2 regions of the Marinomonas gallaica genome follow, and region 1 is predicted to be linked to the other one. Evidence: predicted binding sites of a transcription regulator. Region 1 holds the regulator's gene; the other holds the start of a gene.

Region 1 (7,625 bases):
GCTAGAAGCTAAGAAGCAAGCAGGTAGCTAGTCGGTTTGTAATGCAGAGTTTTCTGCTAGACAAAAAAATAGCCGCATTTTGTAATGCGGCTATTTTAGTTGTCATTAGCGTTTCTTACCGCCTTTATTGTTTCCACCTTTGCCTTTCGCTTTGCTTTGAGGCTTTGGCTTATAGGCTTTTTTCTCAGGCTCGGTACGTAGCGCCAAAAATAGGTCTGTCACCAATTGCGGGATTTGATCGATGCAAGACTGAGTCAGTTTTTCGCTTTCACGAATTTGCTGAACTTCTTCGTCTTCAAATAATCCGGATGCCACCATAAAGGGTAATAAAAGCTCGGCAATCTCTTCTTCTTTATCGGTTTCAAACCAATGACGTTCAGTGAAAAATACACCTTCCATGAAGCCTGATGCCCACTCTTCCAGCTCACTTAACTCATTTGGGTTGGAGCTAACTTCGATTTCACAAGGCACTAGGAAGTCATCTTCTGACTCTAATTCTTTTTGAATGTCCCCAAAAAGACGAGTAAATAAATTCTCAATGTGCTTTTGTTCTTTATCAGAGGTAAAATTAGGCGTTTCCTCGAATACAATAGGTAACCATTGGGACGCAGCAGGTGCTTCAGTACTGATCGAAAGGGCTGTTAAAAAGCCATGTGCCATAACAAAGTTTTGGCAATCTTCGTGAACAGAGTCTGAGTCCAAAAAGTTTTCTAGTTCTTCAAGTTCTAGATCATCAAGAGGTTGGTGTTGCATTTAGGTTTTCCTATTATTCAATCGCAACACAGTTTAAACACATCAGTTGTAAAAAACCATGAGCAAGCCAGTCAAAATCGATACAGTTGTTGCCATTAACCCTGTGCAGACAGCATTAAAGCGCTTAGGGTTCGATGATTTCATTGGGTCGCAGCAAATCTGTGTCGAATCCCTGATGCGTGGGCAAGATGTTTTAGCCTTGTTGCCAACAGGGGCGGGTAAATCCGCCATTTATCAAGTCGCGTCATTGGCTCGGACTGGGGTCGGTTTGGTCATCAGCCCATTGATTGCCATTATGCAGCAACAAGTGGTCAGTCTTCAGACGCTTGGAGTGAGGGCGGAATTTTTGAACTCTACTCAAAATGGTGCTGAACAAAACGACTTGTACTGGCGCTTGCGACATAATGATGTGGAGATTTTGTATATGTCTCCTGAAAAATTGTTACAGGCCAGCGTCCTTGGATTGTTGGAAGATATTGATGTGTCATGCATCGCTATTGATGAAGCGCATTGTGTGATGCGCTGGGGCAGCCAGTTCCGTCCAGAATATGCTCAGTTAGGTTGCCTAAAAGAAAAGTTTCCTGAAGTACCTGTCATTGCGTTAACGGGGACGCTATTGCCAGAAAATCAGCAACAAGTTCAAGTAGCGCTTGGTCTTTTTGAGCCTAATGTGGTTCGAGAAAGTGTGAATCGACCCAATATACGGTTACAGGTATCGCAAAAACGTCGTGCAAAACAGCAGCTCTTATCCTTTTTAATGAAAGATGGCATGGCCCAGCCAGGAATTGTTTATTGTCGATCGCGCTCGAAAACTGAGGAGCTGTCAAAATGGCTTACATCCCATGGTATTCAAGCGACTTGCTACCACGCCAACTTATCATCGTCTGAGCGTGACTTTGCTCATCAGCGTTTCGCCCAAGGTAAAGTGCAAGTTCTGGTGGCGACAACGGCTTATGGAATGGGGATCGATTTAGATCACGTAAGATTTGTTGTGCATATGGATTTACCTCTGTCAATTGAGAACTATGCCCAAGAAATTGGTCGAGCGGGACGCGATGGCAAGCCCGCGCAAGCACTTCTTTTTTATGGTCTGCAAGACATTATGCAGACATGGGAATTTGTTCAGCAAGAAGGGTTAGAGCCTGAATTCTGGCGTTTGATGAGCTGTCTGGAACACCCTCAGTGTCGAAGAGCCTCACTGCTGTCCGCGTTTGACGAAATGGCAGAAAGCGAGTGTGGCAATTGTGATCGTTGTACGAACAAAGGTAAGCAACACAACGTCACGGTCGCTGCGCAGAAGTTTTTGAGTTTGGTGCATTTTACTCGCGGCGGAGTACCCTTTGCCTCACTTGTAAATACCCTATTAGGTAAAAGTATTAAGAGTGTGACCAATTTTGGTCTTGAAAAGCATGGATTATTTGGAGCAGGGAAATCACTGGATGAATTACAGTGGAAGGCGGTGGTGCGTCAGCTGTTAGCAAAAGGCTTCTTGACTCAGCGAAGTGTGAGGCCATTTTCTGTGATGTTGACAGAAAAAAGTCGTTTGGTATTGCGTTCGGAAGAACAAATTATTGTTTCATCTGATTGGTTTTATCCTGCATTAAAAGATACGGATTTGGAAATGCTTAGCCAAGGAGCTTGGAGCGAGCTAATGCAATGGAGTGTGGCAAACCGAGTATCGGAATATTTGTCAGAAACTCAATTGCATAAAGTGTTTGAATCGCAGCCGAGCTCTTTAGCGTCTATGAGTCGAATCACGGGATTAAGTAAAAATCGCCTAACCGAGTTAAATGCCCATACTTTGTTCGTAGAGGGGCAGTATGAGTAGTGTTGTCAATCACAAAAATGTTGAGAGAATCGAGAACAAAATCAGTGACTGTCTTAATAGAGCAGAACGCTATTTCAAAATTGGCCTTCAGCGTCCCAGTTTTAATTTTAAGCAGCGAGGTCGAACCGCTGGCACGGCATATTTACAACGCAATGAAATGCGCTTTAATACCTATATGCTGCAACAGGACCCAGATAAATTCATTGACCACGTAGTGCCACATGAGTTGGCGCACATTGTGGTCTATCAGGTGTTTGGTTCAAAAGTTCGTCCTCACGGGAAAGAATGGATTGCTGTGATGGAGCATTTGTTTGATGTTGAAGCCAGCCGCACCCATGACTTTGATGTACCCAAGCCACGTAATCTATTCCTCTATCAATGTGCCTGCCAAGTGCATGAGTTTACCGCTCATCGTCATGGTCGTGCAGTGAAAGGCACGCAGTATGTCTGTCGTTATTGTCGAAAAAATTTGAATTTTCTAAAAAAGAAGTAAACCTATTTATCCATTCGTCGATAGGGTGCTTCAACAAAGTGGTTGTAGTAAGATACCGCCATCTGTTTTATGGTAATTAAGAATGAACGCTGAGATCGATCGAAAAGAAAAGCTTGAGCTAAATAAACTGCAAAAACGTCTTCGTCGAATGACTGGACAAGCCATTGCGGACTTCAACATGATTGAAGATGGCGATAAAGTAATGGTGTGTTTGTCAGGCGGCAAAGACTCTTACACAATGTTAGATATCCTTTGCAACTTGAAAAAGAGTGCGCCAATCCACTTTGACATTGTAGCCGTCAACTTGGATCAGAAACAGCCGGGATTTCCAGAGCATATTCTGCCTGCTTACCTTGCCGATTTGGGTGTGGACTATCATATTCTTGAAAAAGATACTTACAGTATCGTTAAGGAATTGGTGCCTGAAGGTAAAACGACTTGTGGCTTATGTTCTCGCTTGCGCCGCGGCTCTTTGTATGGTTTTGCTGAAGAAATTGGCGCAACGAAAATTGCGTTAGGTCATCACCGTGACGATATTCTTGAAACTATGTTTTTGAATATGTTTTTTGGTGGCAAGCTTAAGGCAATGCCGCCAAAACTGTTGAGTGATGATGGCAAGCATGTGGTGATTCGTCCACTTGCTTACTGCAAAGAGTCCGATATTGAACAGTATTCTTTACGCAAGGCTTTCCCGATCATTCCTTGCAATCTGTGCGGGTCTCAGGAAAATCTACAACGTCAAGTTGTGAAAGAAATGCTTCAAGGATGGGAGAAACAATACCCTGGTCGTCTTGATACTATGTTCTCAGCTGTTCAGAATGTTGTGCCGTCGCATTTGGCCGATACTGAACTGTTTGACTTCAAAAGTTTGACGCAATCCGAAGATGCATTGAAACGCTTAAATATTATTGAGCTTTAAAAAAGGAAGCAGTATGTCGATGAAGAAACTTTTACCAATCGTATTAGGGGCCGCTATTTCAATGACAGCCCATGCGAGTGATACAGTAGAAGGCAGCCTTTCTAATGATGCTGTTAAAGTAGATATGAGCCTAGACCAAGGTAAATACTTCTTTGATGCAGGTGGTATGTATCACACTGATGATGGCAAATATGGCTACATTGGTGCGCACATCGAAGATATCGATACTGCAAAAGATTACCCAGTTCAAATCGGCTTAGGTATGCGCTTAATGGCGATTGATACTGAGTACGACGTTGATAATGCGGGTATGGCGATTGCGCTAGGTGGTTTCTACCGTTACACCTTTCCTAAAGCAAACCGCTTTAGCGTATTAGGCTCGTTATATTACTCACCGAAAGTATTATCGTTCCAAAATATTGACAGCATGTACCAAGCTGAAATCCGTGGGGAATATCGTACGTTGCGTAATGCTCGTGTATTTCTACGTTACGGCTTAACTAGCGTAGATCTAGAGAGCTATCGTGATGATGTGGACATGAATAAAGGTGTTGCGATCGGTGTTTCTGCTACGTTTTAGTAGTAACTGCTATAGCTATAATAAAGCAATGATAAAAAGGTGGCTGATGCCACCTTTTTTATTAATCAAAAGAAGAGTTATTCACCTTCAAAAGCACACAATGCAAACACTGGAATGTCCATTTCTTGGATTTTCGCGCTGCCACCAAGGTCCGGTAAGTCAATGATCGCAGCCACTTCTTTAATGTTAGCGCCTTGCTGTTTTAACAAGCTCATAGCGGCAACAAGCGTGCCGCCTGTCGCGATCAAGTCGTCGAACAATAGAACTTGTGCACCCGCTTCAACAGCACCTTCTTGAATTTCTAATTCTGCGCTGCCGTATTCCAAATCGTAGCTTTGCGAGATCGTTTTGCCTGGTAACTTACCCTTTTTACGAACAAGAACTAGAGGTTTACGTAATTCGTAAGCTAATACGGATGCGATCAAGAAGCCACGAGCATCGATACAGGCTATGTGAGTAATATCACTATCAATGTAGCGGTGTACATAAGCATCAACCACCATACGCATTCCTTTTGGATTGCTGAAAATTGGTGTGATATCACGAAAGCTGATGCCCGGCTTTGGCCAGTCTTCAATAGTACGAATTAGAGACTTAAAGTAAAAGTCGTCAAAGAGCATAGATAAACCTTAACTAACTGGTTAAATTAAACGTGCTCAATGGTAGCACATTCTCCCGCGGCCCCGACAAGTTTCTCCATTTCAGGAAGATTGACGATGGAAATTTCTTTGCCATCAACATCAATCAAACCGTTCTTTTGGAAACGTGTCATAACGCGACTAACTGTCTCAACCGCTAAGCCTAAGTAGTTACCAATTTCACCACGAGACATCGATAAACGGAAGGAAGTTGCTGAGTATCCACGCTTTTTAAAACGGTGTGACAGGTTTAACAGGAACGAGGCTACTTTTTCATCTGCATTTTTCTTGCCTAACAGCACCATCATCTGCTGATCGTCACAAATTTTACGGCTCATTAAGCGAAAAAGTTGATGTTTTAAAGATGGGATCTGTGAAGACAGCTGTTCAAGGTGCGAAAAAGGAATTTCACAGACTGTCGTTGTTTCAAGCGCTTTGGCTGAAATAGGGTAGTGATTATCATCGATACCACTAAGGCCAACAAGTTCACTTGGACAGTAGAACCCCGTGATCTGTTCTTCGCCAGAGTTAGTGATGTTAAATGTTTTTAGTGTGCCTGTACGAACTGCAAATACGGAGTTGAATTCTTCACCTTGATGAAACAGCAACTCGCCTTTCTTCAATGGTCGTTTTCGCTCGATGATTTGGTCTAGACGATTCACGTCTTCGTCCGCTAATGCAATTGGCAAACATAATGCGCTTAAGCTGCAATTCTGACATTGTGATGTCAGTTTACTGCTAAAACGATTGTTTGAGTTAGAAATTGCCATGTTAACTCTCCCTGAGCTCGATCGGGTAATTTATATAACTTTAGAAAAATTTGACTGGGTTGTGAGGTATTTATCGAACGCCATGCATACGCAGCGTACGAGTAATCGACCTACTTCCGTTATTTTTATATGTACTTGATTATTTTCATGATAGACGGTTATGACACCATCTTCCTCTAGATTCTTTAGGGAATCCAGTTCTGCTTCGAAATATTCGAGAAATCTAATACTAAAGGCTAATTCAATGTCTTGGCTATTTAATTCGTTATGACATAGTAGTTGCATGATAGCAGAGTGACGAATGCGATCATCTAAACTGCTGATATAGCCTTTCATAATCGCTAATTGGCCGTTTTCGATGCTATTTTGGTAGAGCGAAAGGTCGGTATGATTTTGGAAATAGGCTTCCCCAACCTGACTGATAGCAGAGACTCCAAATGCCAATAAGTCTGTTTCAGCATGGGTGGTGTACCCTTGAAAATTGCGTTGTAGATGACCTTCTTGTTGTGCTTTTGTTAATGTGTCATCGGGCTTGGCGAAATGATCCATACCAATATAAACATAGCCAGCGCGCGTGAGTTTATCAATGCTTAACTTTAGCAGTGCCAGCTTTTGGTCGGGTGAAGGTAAGTCTTCATCCAATATTCGTCGCTGCGGTGCGAAGCGCTGCGGTAAATGGGCATAGTTAAACACAGAAATTCGATCTGGAGACAGTTCAATGACCTTATCTAAGGTATCTTTAAAACCTTCTAAGGTCTGTTTAGGTAAGCCGTAAATTAAATCGAAGTTTACTGAGCGGTAGCCTAGCTCACGCACATCTGCTAATACATCGTTCACAAGCTCTAACGGTTGAATTCGATGAATGGCTTTTTGAACGTCATGATTAAAATCTTGAATGCCTAAGCTCACTCGGTTGAAACCTAGGGTCTTAAGTAGTTCAAGTTTGGATCGATCTACTTCACGTGGGTCTATTTCAATGCTGAAATCTTGTGTGCCATCCGTGACTAAATTGAAGTAATCTCCAATCATAGAGAATAAGTGCTTAAGGTTCTCTTCACTTAAGAAAGTTGGCGTACCGCCACCGAAATGCAGTTGTGTCACGGGGCGTGACTGATCGAGCATGAGCGCTCGTAAGCGCATTTCTTCGCCTAATAATTCAACATATTCAGTGCCTTTGTCGTATTGCTTGGTAACGATCTTATTACAGGCGCAGTAATAGCAAAGATGAGCGCAAAAAGGAACGTGAAAATATAAACTCAGTGGCGCACTCGAGGGCTCAAGCATCTTACCAATCAATTCCATCTTGCTGATATCAGTGCTGAACTGAGGTGCAGTAGGGTATGACGTGTATCGCGGCCCTGCAAGGTTGTATTTTTGGATAAGTCTGGAGTCCCAAAGCATAAGGTTTTTCCTATTAAAATTGCTAATAGGAAGTTTACCTGCATCTTTATTTTGCTTGATGACTTAGATCAATTATTGAGTTCATACAATATTAGAAAGTAGGTTTTTTATGGAGGGAATTGTATATAGACCATAGCCAATCAAACTGACGCCAAATATCCAAGCAAGATGGTAATGGCTCCATACTTTTTTTAACTGTTGACTAAACATCGCTGCAAGCAGCATCGCAGGTAATGTACCCAT
Region 2 (7,625 bases), 500 kb from region 1:
AAGGCAATTGCTCTAATAACCCCAACCCCAAATACAGGGCGACCATGGCAATGGCCACCGACGAGAACAACTCCAAGGTACCCGTTGAAAGGAAGGCCAAACGAAGAACCCCCATAGTTGTTTTTTGGTACTCACTCGCGGTCAAAGACAAACGTTCGCGAGCACGATCGGTTTGACCTAACCGTTTAAGCTCGGCCATTCCTTGGTTTAAATCCATAAACTGATTCGACAACAATGATAGTACTGTAAACTGCTTACGATTCGCATTGGCGGCTTTATGCCCAACCATCACCATAAAAAAAACGACCAGCGGTGCGGTCAAAGCAAAAATGAAAAAGGCGATCCAAGAAACAGGAATGACGACAATTAAAATTGTCAATGGTATGAAAAGCACCAGAAAAACTTGTGGCACATAACGACTGAAATAATCGTCAAGTGCATCAATCTGCTCATATACTCTGGTAGAAAGGCCGGCATCTTCATCGATCTGTAAACGATTCGGACCAAGATGCGTAAGATGTTCCACCACACGTTTTCGTAAGGAAAAACGAATGGTTCGGCTTGCGGTGGCACAAATTTGCTCGCGCACATACTGCAAAACCGTTTTGAAAAGAAAGGCGGCACCTGCTAGCAAAGCAGCATTGAGGGGAAAACTCCCCTCAAGCACCAGTTCAGCGAATACCTTTGCCAGCCCTAAAGCTTGTATAACAATGGAAAAAGCGATTAAGACACCTAACCATTTCACCATTTGAAAGCGCTTTCTTTGCTGCTGTTGCAGATCAAATAGAAATTGCTGCTCTGATGACTTAACCCGTGTTCGCATGTTTAAACCTTACTAAAAGGCAATGTACCCTTTTATTAAAAACTTATTGTGAGTCCTCAGGAGACTCGCCATCGTAACCAGAAAATTCTAACCACACCGCATTAATAATGCCGAATGAACATGCTAATAGCACGCCTAATACCCATGCAAAATACCACATAGTGACTCCTTATAGCGGGGCAGGTTACCCTGCCCCGCTTCAATCTTAGTAAAGTGAATGCGAGTTTTTAGCGATGTGCTCTTTAGTCAATCGACCAAACATCACAAAGTAACTCCATACGGTGTAGGACAATACAATCGGTACAAAAATACACGCCACGACAAACATGATCATCAGCGTCGTTTCACTTGATGTTGCATCCCACATAGTCAAACTCATACTCGGGAACGTCGAAGACGGCATTAAGAATGGAAACATTGAACCGCCCGCTGTCATAATAATGCCAGCGATACCTAATGAAGACAGAAGGAAAGCTAAGCCACCACGTCCAGCGGCCCCCATTATGCCGGCTAACAACATACCACCTAGACCGATCACAGGAGCCAAGATCAACCATGGCACAGCACTGTAATTCGCTAGCCACGCACCACTTTGTAGCTCTGCTGTTTTCATCAGAGGTGTCATAACTGAATTGCCATCGAATTCACTAGTAATCACGTAGCCATCAATGCCAAATGCTAACCAAATGCCCGCCAGACCGAATAACACAGCGGTCAAAGCGCCGGTAATAAACGTTGACTTACGAACTCTTTCGTACAGATGGCCATCTGTCTTCATAAGTAACCATGCGCCACCTTGTGTTGCCAACATAAGCAAACTCACCAAGCCACACAAGATTGCAAATGGGTTCAGTAAAGCAAAGAAAGAACCTGTGTACGACACTCGAAGATATTCATCAAACTGGAACGGCACACCTTGCAACAGATTACCAAACGCCACACCGAAAATAATAGGCGGCACAGCTGAACCAAAGCCGATGCACCAATCCCAGTTTTTACGCCACTTAGTGCCTTCTAACTTAGAGCGGTAATCGAACCCGATCGGACGAAAGAACAACGCTGCCAGCGTCAAGATCATCGCCATATAAAAGCCTGAGAACGATGTGGCATAAACCACAGGCCAAGCCGCGAATAACGCACCGCCCGCCGTGATAAACCACACTTGGTTACCATCCCAATGAGGCGCAATGGAATTGATCATGATACGGCGTTCAGAATCGTCTTTGGTTATAACGTTCAACAAGCTACCGACACCCATATCAAAGCCGTCAGTAATCGCAAAGCCGATTAGCAGAACCCCCACTAACACCCACCAGATGACTTTTAAAAATTCGTAATCCATCTTACACCTCCCGCGCTTTAAGCTGGTCTGTTTCTTTTTCTAGCGCATAACGGCCAGTATGTAGACTCGATGGGCCCTGTTTCGCAAAACGAATCATTAGATACATTTCAGCGATCAAGAACACAGTATAAAGTGCTGTCATCAATCCCATTGAGAGCCAAATTTGACCCGTTGTAAGATCAGACACCGCCACATGAACAGGAAGAATTTCACCAATCGCCCATGGCTGACGACCATACTCTGCAACAAACCATCCGGTCTCCACGCCAATCCAAGGCAGTGGTAACGACAACATGACCAGCTTTAAGAAGGTACGGCTCTGGCCGATGCGACGACGAGCATTTTGATAAAATGCCACCGCAAACACCAAGAGCATCAACACGCCCGATGCCACCATTAGACGGAACGCGAAAAATAAAGGCGCAACTTTCGGGATTGAATAATCAACCGCCATTTGCAGCTGCTCTTCGGTAACATTATTAATGTCGTCTGCAAAAGCCGTCACGAGTAATCCATAACCCAAATCATCTTTCACTTTATCAAAGTTTTCTTTTACTAACGGATCTTCGTTTCCTTGACGCAGTTGCGCTAATAACTGATTGGCGTATATACCATTGATGATACGCTGACGGTGGTACTCTTTAAGTTCCTTAAGACCAATGACCTCTTCGTCTAAAGAGCGTGTAGCAATCAAGCCCATAAGACCTGGAATCCGAAGTGCATATTCAGTGACTTCTAATTCTTGGTTAGGAAAACCAATAACAGTAAATGGTGCAGGCGCTTCATGTGTTTCCCACTCAGCTTCAACGGCAGCCAGTTTCACACGTTGAACCTCACCCAACTCGTAACCTGATTCATCACCCAATAGAATGACGCTCAAGGTTGCAGCTAGGCCAAATGCTGATGCAATCGCAAAAGAGCGACGTGCAAACGCTAGATCACGGTTTTTAAGTAGGTAGTAACTCGATATAACTAAAACGAAGATCGCACCGGTCACGTAGCCTGCAGAAACCGTGTGTACGAATTTTACTTGAGCGACGGGATTCATCAGTAGCGCGCCAAAATCTACCAGCTCCATACGCATTGTCTGATAATTGAATTCTGAACCAACTGGATTTTGCATCCAACCGTTGGCAATCAAAATCCACAGCGCCGATAAGTTTGAACCTAAAGCTACCAGCCAAGTCACCATCAAGTGCTTCACTTTGCTTAGACGATCCCAACCGAAGAAGAACAAACCAACCAAGGTTGATTCTAGGAAAAAGGCCATTAAGCCTTCAATCGCCAATGGCGCACCGAAGATATCGCCGACATAGTGCGAGAAGTACGACCAGTTAGTCCCGAATTGGAACTCCATCGTCAAACCGGTAGTCACACCTAGAGCAAAGTTGATACCAAACAATTTACCCCAAAAGCGCACCATATCTTTGTAAACCTGTTTGCCAGTAATGACATACACAGATTCCATAATTGCGAGTAAAAAAGAGAGGCCGAGGGTCAGAGGTACAAACAAAAAGTGGTACATAGCCGTTAGCGCAAACTGTAATCGCGAGAGCTCTACAACTGCTTCATTAATCATGATCTTAACCCATGTCTAACGTAATAGAACGGCGGCTTTTTTTCCTAGGCACTGTCCATGCTCTTATTTTGTTCGGTCGCCAACAAATGCCAATCATTCACAATATGTATGGTTGGCATACACGTGAATTATCGATTAGCGCTGCTTATGGGTCATTGCGATAGATCAATAAATGATACTAATAGCTTCACTCATATTAAACTTACACAATCCTTACTTTAATCAAAGATCGCTTATCGCCTTTCAACACAAAGCTGTATAACGCCCATAATGCATCGCACGGGCATATTAGATTCTCTTTATACAATAGAGTCAACGTAAAAAGTAATAAGCTTATATCTATTTCGAATTTACAGTTATTTCATATAACCTACGGCAATGAATACGCTAATCCCACTTTTGCTGACGTTGATTTTTAAGCTGTCCGCGCTGTTTTTTGCCATCCATACGCTTACGTTGTGAGCTTCTAGTGGGTTTGGTTGGTCGACGCACTTTGGCGGGGGTTTTGACTTGGTCGATTAATTCTAATAAACGCGCTAGAGCATCTTCTCGGTTGGCTTCTTGAGTACGAAATTGCTGAGCTTTAATTACCAGAACACCATCTTTCGAAATTCGACTGTCTTTCATTGCCAATAGAGGCTCTTTTATCCGGTCAGGTAAAGATGAGTTGACAATATCAAAGCGTAAATGGATAGCACTGGACACTTTGTTAACGTTTTGCCCTCCCGCCCCTTGTGCTCGAATGGCGGTCATTTCTATTTCATGATCCGGAATTTCAATCGTATTGGATATTGTTAAAGGCATACATTGACTCGTGCTGGTTAATCATTCGCAACAATTGTAACAGGACATGTCGATTGCATATTGCTACTTCGCATCTTTTGACAAGTTCGTTACAATCAGCCCCCTTTTGATTAAAAACTGGAGTCATCAGTGACACTATTCCGTCCGTGTATCGACCTACACCAAGGCAAAGTGAAACAAATTGTAGGCGGTAGCTTGAATGATACTGGCGCTAAAGAGAACTTTATTAGCGAATACGATGCCGCGTATTACGCTAATCTTTATCGTGAACACCAAATTAAAGGTGGTCATGTGATTGCGCTGGGTAAAGACAAACTGAATAAGCTAGAAGCGCTAAGCGCCTTACGCGCCTACCCTAATGGTTTACAGTATGGCGGCGGTGTTACTGTACGAAACGCGGCGGAGTACCTCAAAGCTGGTGCGTCTCATGTGATCGTGACATCTTACCTATTTGAAGATGGGGAATTCTCATGGGATCGTTTAGATCAAATCAAACGAGAAACAGGGACTGAACGCTTGGTTCTAGATTTAAGTTGTCGTCGTGTTGATAACAGTTGGTTTATCGCCACGGATCGCTGGCAGACCATTACTTCAACGGAAGTGAACCTTGAAAACCTTATTGAATTAGCGAATCACTGTGATGAGTTCCTGATTCATGCAGCAGACGTCGAAGGGCTTCAAGCTGGTATTGACGAAGATCTCGTCACACTACTCGGTCAAGGCTGCCCTATTGACGTCACCTACGCTGGCGGCGCACGCTCTCTTGAAGACCTCAAACGTGTACATGCATTATCGAAGGGTGAAGTCGATCTCACCATTGGTAGCGCATTGGATATATTTGGTGGAAAAGGCATTACACTGGACGATTGCATCCAGTGGAATTCGCAACAATAAGCCATCTTCGCAAAAGTCGAGGAAACTTTACGCTTACCTCGACTTGTTAGGCCTCTCGTCACTCGACATCACTCCCCCATTACCGCATACTTGTTAACTATAACTATCCCCATTTTCATCACTAGGAATCATTTCAACCATGAGGATCTTACGTACAGGTTTTGTACTTCTTCCGCTTTTGTTAGCCGCGTGTTCCTTACCGACAAAACCCACCTCCTCTGCCTCATTACCTAGCGAACCGGATACCATTGACAGTTCGCAAAACGTTAACGATGCAGAAGATGTAACCGAGCCGGTTGTCACGAAAGCACTTGAGACGACCCAGTTATCAAAAGAGGAATTGCTGGCCAAATATAAGTCATTACAGACATTAGCCATGCAAAACATCCAAGAACTGGAAACGCGTCTTGGTCATCCATTGAATGAAACAAGCCTTTCTATTCCTTCAACGGATGATGTAGCGATGCTAAAAAGTAAAGTCGCTGAGCTATCGTCTTATACGAATAATCTGACTAGTCAGATTGTCGAGCTTGATAAACGTGTTGAACAACGCCGTGAGTCACCAAGTAAAGGTGATTTACTGCAAGTTCACTTGTCTAATCTTGAAGTAACAGAACCGACTTCATTCAATGCCCAGCCTCTTGTTGGCAACTGGATTCGAGGAGAATCCAGGGTGGTTCGTTTAAAGGAAAATTTCCTAATGGAAAACTCAACATCTGAGCCTTTAAATATGACCTTTACGGAGACCTATCAGATTATTATTAATGATAAATTGATCGGTACATTTGGTCCAAATCGCAGTATATATGAGCTAGAGTTCGATGCTCCAACCGTTGATAATAACGGTAAAATTGTTGGCAGCCTGAAAATTCGCATCCCGCAATAAAACGATCTAGAAGACCGCTACTCTTGGCGGTCTTCTATTTTGTTTCTAGCTTTATCCAACTTAACTGGGACCATCACAGATAATGATTTAGGAATCATTTCAACGTGAAGCTCATCCGCCTCTCGATTTTCACCGTCTAATACATATGAAATCGTTTCGTCAGACGTCAACACCACTCGATAAGCCGTATCATGATGAATTCCTTCGTAATCGTGATCTTCCAGTCGACTGGTCAATCCATGCCCTACCAACTCTAACAAGTTGAGTATCTGTGGTCGATCTGGTGATAGCCATGTTAAGTCCATGACACCATCGGTAATATCAGGCGCACCACGACCTTGTGCTAGTAAAGTAGTAATCGGCGCGGCATTGGCAATGGTCAAACTGGGGGTATCCACCGTTATCACTGGTTGATCATCCAACTGTAGCTGATATTTTGTACTTTTATTATCTCCCACTGCTTCAGACAGGCCTTGCAGATACGCAAACTGCCCGCTGGTGTTCTTTTTTTCTCGGTCGGCTTTTTCAATCATTTGTTGCTCGAAACCAACACCACACAACATGAGCATCACCTCGTCGTTACAACGAGCCGTATCAATTCGGCTTTCAATGCCTTCAATTATCGCTAAGCAAGCTGTATTAACTGGGTTTAATTTGACCCCAACACCACATAACGCGTAACTAAGCGCATTAGCGGTACCCAATGGAATGATCCCGAGCTTTACAGGAGTATTCACCAATTCTTGCGCGACTTCGGCCACAGTGCCATCTCCGCCACAAGCGATGACTAAATCAGGTTTATTCACTACGGCTTTCTGTGCCCAGTAACTGCCGTTATGCTCTTTTGAAGTGGTTCGAATGGTTAGGTCATAGTACGGAGAAAGAAGTTCGAGAATTTGATCTTTACTCTCCTGCCATTGACGCGTACCGGCAACAGGATTGGCAATCAACCAAGCACTGTTACGAACCACTAGCTGCTTCTGGTGGTGCATCTTAGTAATGACATGGAGTTGGCGTTTGTTCAAATGAGCACTTGGACGGATGCCTTTAATGTGTTTAATGATAGCCGCTGGGGTTTTATCGGGATGTTGACTTAATAAATAAGCCACTAACATGAAAACGGAGCGACCTCGACCTAGTGCACAATGCACAACCACACTGCGGCCGTCCTTTCGGTGCGTATGAATCCAGTTAAGCGCTCGCTTTACCTGAATTTCAGTAGGGACTGAGTGATCAAGAATGGGCACATTTAAATAATCAATGTCTTCCCCTAATAACGTCCAATTCAATGAATCGA

What was found. Region 1 encodes FNR, which switches genes on or off when oxygen is low (the NO sensors DNR and NnrR bind a similar motif). Its sites were predicted from a motif close to TTGATNTANATCAA; they were not measured.
Region 2: ACPUEK_RS15650 (cytochrome ubiquinol oxidase subunit I) is a predicted target of FNR. The motif match lies at 3,900-3,913, and genes of this name have one in related genera.

What each region holds. Positions count from the first base shown of each region.
Region 1 covers NZ_CP187511.1:2,821,405-2,829,029, reverse strand. Annotated here, with positions in the region: gene ACPUEK_RS13365 (Spy/CpxP family protein refolding chaperone) at 1-31, shown strand, start outside; gene ACPUEK_RS13360 (YecA family protein) at 106-753, opposite strand; gene ACPUEK_RS13355 (RecQ family ATP-dependent DNA helicase) at 812-2,581, shown strand; gene ACPUEK_RS13350 (SprT family zinc-dependent metalloprotease) at 2,574-3,074, shown strand; gene ttcA (tRNA 2-thiocytidine(32) synthetase TtcA) at 3,157-3,993, shown strand; gene ACPUEK_RS13340 (YfaZ family outer membrane protein) at 4,007-4,573, shown strand; gene ACPUEK_RS13335 (adenine phosphoribosyltransferase) at 4,651-5,193, opposite strand; gene fnr (fumarate/nitrate reduction transcriptional regulator Fnr) at 5,220-5,981, opposite strand; gene hemN (oxygen-independent coproporphyrinogen III oxidase) at 6,012-7,382, opposite strand; gene ACPUEK_RS13320 (sulfite exporter TauE/SafE family protein) at 7,464-7,625, opposite strand, start outside.
Region 2 covers NZ_CP187511.1:3,324,217-3,331,841, forward strand. Annotated here, with positions in the region: gene cydD (thiol reductant ABC exporter subunit CydD) at 1-823, opposite strand, end outside; gene cydX (cytochrome bd-I oxidase subunit CydX) at 867-983, opposite strand; gene cydB (cytochrome d ubiquinol oxidase subunit II) at 1,029-2,165, opposite strand; gene ACPUEK_RS15650 (cytochrome ubiquinol oxidase subunit I) at 2,167-3,744, opposite strand; gene arfB (alternative ribosome rescue aminoacyl-tRNA hydrolase ArfB) at 4,132-4,548, opposite strand; gene hisA (phosphoribosylformimino-5-aminoimidazole carboxamide ribotide isomerase) at 4,678-5,442, shown strand; gene ACPUEK_RS15665 (hypothetical protein) at 5,582-6,328, shown strand; gene ACPUEK_RS15670 (diacylglycerol kinase family protein) at 6,346-7,625, opposite strand, start outside.